Regions from separate parts of the Pontimonas sp. genome, predicted to be linked through region 1. Evidence: predicted binding sites of a transcription regulator. Region 1 holds the regulator's gene; the other holds the start of a gene.
The links. Region 1 encodes HrcA, which represses chaperone genes, less so after heat shock. Its sites were predicted from a motif close to TTNGCACTCGNNNNNNNCGAGTGCNAA; they were not measured.
Positions count from the first base shown of each region.

Region 2: a site for HrcA is predicted at 1,314-1,340, ahead of groES (co-chaperone GroES). Genes of this name have one in related genera too.

Region 1 is NZ_JAVLBO010000001.1:43,695-46,089, forward strand. Features, by position in the region: gene dnaJ (molecular chaperone DnaJ) at 1-425, opposite strand, end outside; gene hrcA (heat-inducible transcriptional repressor HrcA) at 427-1,464, opposite strand; gene hemW (radical SAM family heme chaperone HemW) at 1,544-2,395, opposite strand, start outside.
Region 2 is NZ_JAVLBO010000002.1:46,861-49,255, reverse strand. Features, by position in the region: gene tsaD (tRNA (adenosine(37)-N6)-threonylcarbamoyltransferase complex transferase subunit TsaD) at 1-53, shown strand, start outside; gene RI518_RS01280 (THUMP-like domain-containing protein) at 92-1,279, opposite strand; gene groES (co-chaperone GroES) at 1,415-1,708, shown strand; gene rarD (EamA family transporter RarD) at 1,792-2,395, shown strand, end outside.

The DNA of each region.
Region 1 (2,395 bases):
CCCGGCGCACAACACGAGCCCTGACAGCTCTCGCAGACGACGGCAGTGTCAATTTCTAGGGTCGTCGTGGTCCCAAAGATCACATCGATGAGGTCCACTTCGACGCGGAGGAGGGCGTCTTGGCCTCGTTCCGTGCGCGGTCTCGGCCCCCGCGTGCCCCCACCTCCGCCGAAAAAGGTCTCAAAGATGTCGCCGAAGGGGCCAAAGCCACCCTGCTCGTCACCGCCGCGGTCGTAGCGCTGCCGGGATTGGGTGTCTGAGAGCACTTCGTAGGCGTGGGTGACCTGCTTAAACCGGTCTTCGGCGCCTTCATCCTGATTCACATCGGGGTGTAGCTCCCTCGCCAGACGGCGGTAGGCCTTGCGAATGTCCTCTGCCGAGGCGTCGCGAGCGACACCCAAGACTTCATAGTGGTCAACAGCCACGCTATTTTTCTCCGCTTCCTGACTGCACGTCGAGCAGTCTGGTCAAGTAACGAGCAACGGCTTGAACGGCCGCCATATTTCCGGGGTAGTCCATCCTCGTGGGCCCCAACACGCCCACCACCCCCAAATCGGTCTCCCCCGACTGATAGGAACCGGCGACGACGGAGGTCTCTGAGAGCGGTGCGGACATTTCGCGACCAATTCTGGCAAACACGTCGTCACCACCCTGCTGCATTTCGGTGAAGAGTTTCAACACGGTCACCTGCTCTTCAATCGCTTCCAATACCGGGTAGACGCTGTCCGAAAAATCGGTTTCGGTGCGCACGAGATTCGCCGCCCCCGCCACCAACAGTCTGTTGGTCCGGTGGGCCTCCAGGGTGCGACAGAGGCCATCGACGAGTCGCTCTACGATTTCTCGCCGCTCGGGACTGGCCTGACCCGGCAACATCTGGAGAGCGAGTTGAACGTCGTCCAGGCTTTTACCCATCACCGCTTCGTTGATGGTGGCTCTAATTTCCCCCACCACGGCGTCATCGGGCGTCTCTGTCCAGTTGACAACACTTTGATCGACGTGGCCCGAATCGGTAATCAAAATCACCATGACCCGCTCAGAGTCCATTGGGAGTAGTTCGACGTGACGCACACGTGCATTACCAAAGCTCGGATACTGGATCAGGGCCACCTGGTTAGTCAGCTGGGAGAGCATCCGGACTGTCCGCGTCAGGGTGTCATCGAGATCGACTGACTGGTCAAGGAATCGTTCAATGGCGGAGCGCTGGGCCGATGTGAGCGGCCGGTGGTGGGTGAGGCTATCGACAAACACTCGGTAGCCCTTATCGGTGGGAATACGACCCGCTGACGTGTGGGGTGCGGCAATCAGGTCCTCTTCTTCCAACAGCGCCATATCGTTTCGGATGGTCGCCGCCGACACCCCAAAACCGGGACGCTCGGCGATTGCTTTCGACGCAACGGGTTCGCTGGAGTCGATGAAATCCTGGACGATGACGCGCAAGACGTTGAGAGCACGGTCAGAAACCACCAGCCACCTCCTTCGTTAGCAGTCGCCTTACTGAACTGCTCATGATACTGCCGGTCACTGGCGAGTCCTGAAAACTGTCCTAGCCGCCCGTCAGCCGCGCGGAGAGACCATCGGCGAAAAGTCGGCCCGCGCGCGTGAGCTCCACTCGATCAACTGCGAAGGCGTCGGCGTCTAACCAACCGGCCTCGAGCGCGTCGCGGAGAATCTGCCGCGCTGGCGGGTAATGGTCGCTCAGCGCCTTGGTGGACAATCCTTTCCTTGTGCGAAGACCCAGCATGACCGATTCGACCCACCTCGTGTGCTCATCCAAGACTTCTCGTCCTTGCGCGGGAGACTCCCCGCGGTCTACGCGCTCCTGGTAGGCGAGGGGGTGTTTCACGTTCCACCAGCGCACCCCACCCACGTGGGAATGGGCTCCTGGTCCAATGCCCCACCAGTCGCCGCCCAACCAGTAATTGAGGTTGTGGCGAGAGAGTGCATCGGGCCGGCGTGACCAGTTACTCACTTCGTACCACTGGTATCCGGCCGCACTCAGTGTCGCATCAGCCTGTTCGTAAAACTCCGCCTGAGTGTCGTCGTCGATCTGTTCACACTCACCCCGTCGAATCCGTCGCGCGAGGGCTGTTCCCGGCTCCACGATGAGCGAGTAGGCGGAAATGTGATCGGGCTCAAGCTCGAGTGCCCGATCGAGACTCTCCTGCCAGTCGGCTGCCGACTCCCCCGGCGTTGCATAAATGAGGTCGAGCGACACCTGCAGGCCCGCATCAGCAGCGGCCCTCACCACCGCGGGCACGCTCTCTGGAGTGTGGGTGCGATCGAGGGTGGAGAGAACGTGGGGGACAAATGACTGCACACCCACCGACACCCTGGTCACCCCCTGTGCGGCGAGATCGGCAAGGCTTTTCGCACTCAGCGTGTCCGGGTTGGCCTC
Region 2 (2,395 bases), on a different contig from region 1:
CACTGGTTCGCGCTCTGCTCGTGAGTGCGGGGTTCTTACTCCCCGAGGGGTGAGTAAACCTGCGGCGTTGCCGCCCTTTTCGGGGTCGGGTTCAGGACGTGGTGTCGCGTAGCCGGCTGGCGACGATGGCGACTTTCTTGCCCTGGTAGCGGGTGATAATCAACGTCGCTGACTGGGAGCCTTTGGGTGCGAGTTGTTCGCGCAGTCGCGCGGGGTCGATATCGACCCCGCGCTTTTTAATTTCCAGGACGCCGATGTCGGCCTGACGAACCCAGGTCGAGAGTTCCTTTGTCTTCAGCGGGAGGATCGTGTTCACGGCGAACCCGGCGGCGAACACGCTGTGGTGTTCCTGATCGGAGCTGATGTAGGCGATGTCGGGCGCGACCATCGTTCCGCCCACCATACGAGCGAGTTCACCGATGAGTCGCGCACGGATTACCGCTCCGTCTGGTTCGTAAATGTAGGCACCGAGTGGTCCGAGCTCCGCGTCGGGCGCATCTTCTGCGGCACTGAGCTCGGCCGAGTGCGTATCGCCGAGCACCAGTGCCGATCGGCGAATATCTGGTCTGGCGAGCGTGTTCGACCACAGCACTACCTCGACGACATCGCCGCCGTGGCTCACCCACTGGGCTTCCAGGTCTGCCGGGATGAGTTCGCGGTCCATTCCGGGAGCGAGTTTGACACCACTGGGGTGTGAGCGGGCCAGTGCGAAGGCATCGGTCAGTGACGGCGACCACTCTTCGGGGTCAGAAAGTCGGGTTGCGCCCTCGCGCCGGGAGGGGTCGAGCCAGAGTCCTTCCGCTTCGCTCAGGTCACTGTGGTGCGCGTCGCCGTGCGAGACGGTGACCGTGTCAAACATGGCCAGGTTGTAGCTCGCCAGAGCCGCGGTGTCTCGATCAGAGTCCACGGCGAAGACCCGAAGCCCGAGGGCGGCAAAGGCCATAGAATCAGCGCCGAGACCGCAACCCAGGTCGGCCACACTCGTGATGCCGGCTGAGCGGAAGCGACCCGCGTGGTGGGCGGCGACCGCGAGACGACTGGCCTGCTCCAGGCCAGTCTCGCTAAAGAGCATCTGCTGGGCGTAGGGGCCAAATTTGGCCCGGGCGCGACGGCGCAGGCGCACCTGTTCGAGCGCTTGGTGGATGCGCTCCGTCGGGTGGCCCTCGCGGCGAAGCGCCGAGACCGTCTGGACGATGTCGGTCGAGGAATCTGATTCGGTCAGCGCGTCGATCAGCTTCAGAGTGTCGGGCTGGAGGAGGATGTCCGTGTCGATAGCCACCTCGTTATTCTGGCAGGCCCGCCGCCCACTATTTTTGGCACTCGGATTGCGTGAGTGCTAACTGGTTCGATACAGTAAGGCTTAGCACTCAAGTGGTGAGTGTGCTAACCCATTAGTTTCAGAAAGAGGTCAACCGTGTCGGTGTCTATCAAGCCGCTCGAAGATCGCGTAGTCATTCAGCAGGTCGACGCAGAGCAGACCACCTCCTCCGGTCTGGTCATCCCAGACACAGCTCAAGAAAAGCCCCAAGAGGGTGAAGTTGTGGCTGTCGGACCGGGTCGGATGGCAGGAGACAAGCGAGTTCCCATGGACATTTCCGTGGGCGACCGCGTGCTCTACTCCAAGTACGGCGGAACCGAAGTGAAGTTCGGGACTGACGAGTACTTGGTGCTCTCCGCCAAAGACATTTTGGCGGTCGTCGAGCGCTAAACGCTTTCCTGAGAACACCCCGGCCCTGAGGGTCGGGGTGTTCTTGTGTGTGGGGCCTGGCTCCTCGCCGCTAGCCTTGGCCAGTGACGTCTGTGGACCCGAAGAGTACTCGCGCCGGCTACGGCTACGCCCTCAGTGCGTATTCGCTGTGGGGTGTGTTGCCGCTCTACTTTGTGGCGCTCGCACCGACGAGTCCTCTGGAGATTCTCGCGTGGCGAGTGGTGCTGTCGCTGGTGTTCTGCCTGCTGATCTTGCTTCTCACCGGCCACCTGCAACGGGCGTTTGCGGTGCTTGGAGACCGCCGCAGTGCACTACTGACCGCGGCGGCCGGGGTGTTGATCCTGTTCAACTGGGGCATTTTTGTCTTTGCGACCCAAACCGGACACGTGGTGGACGCCGCTCTGGGCTATTTCATCAACCCGCTGGTGACGGCGCTGCTGGGTGTGGTGGTACTGCGCGAGCGTTTGCGCATCGCGCAATGGACGGCCCTGGGGCTCGGGGCGGTGGCGGTGGGGGTCCTCGTCGTCGGATACGGCGAATTCCCGTGGATTTCGCTGGGCCTCGCGTTTTCTTTCGGTTTTTACGGTCTGGTCAAAAAAGGGCTGGGGCAAATGCCCGCCCTCACCGGGTTGACCCTAGAGACCCTGTGGGTGACACCGCTGGCCGTGGGCTTACTGGTGTGGATCG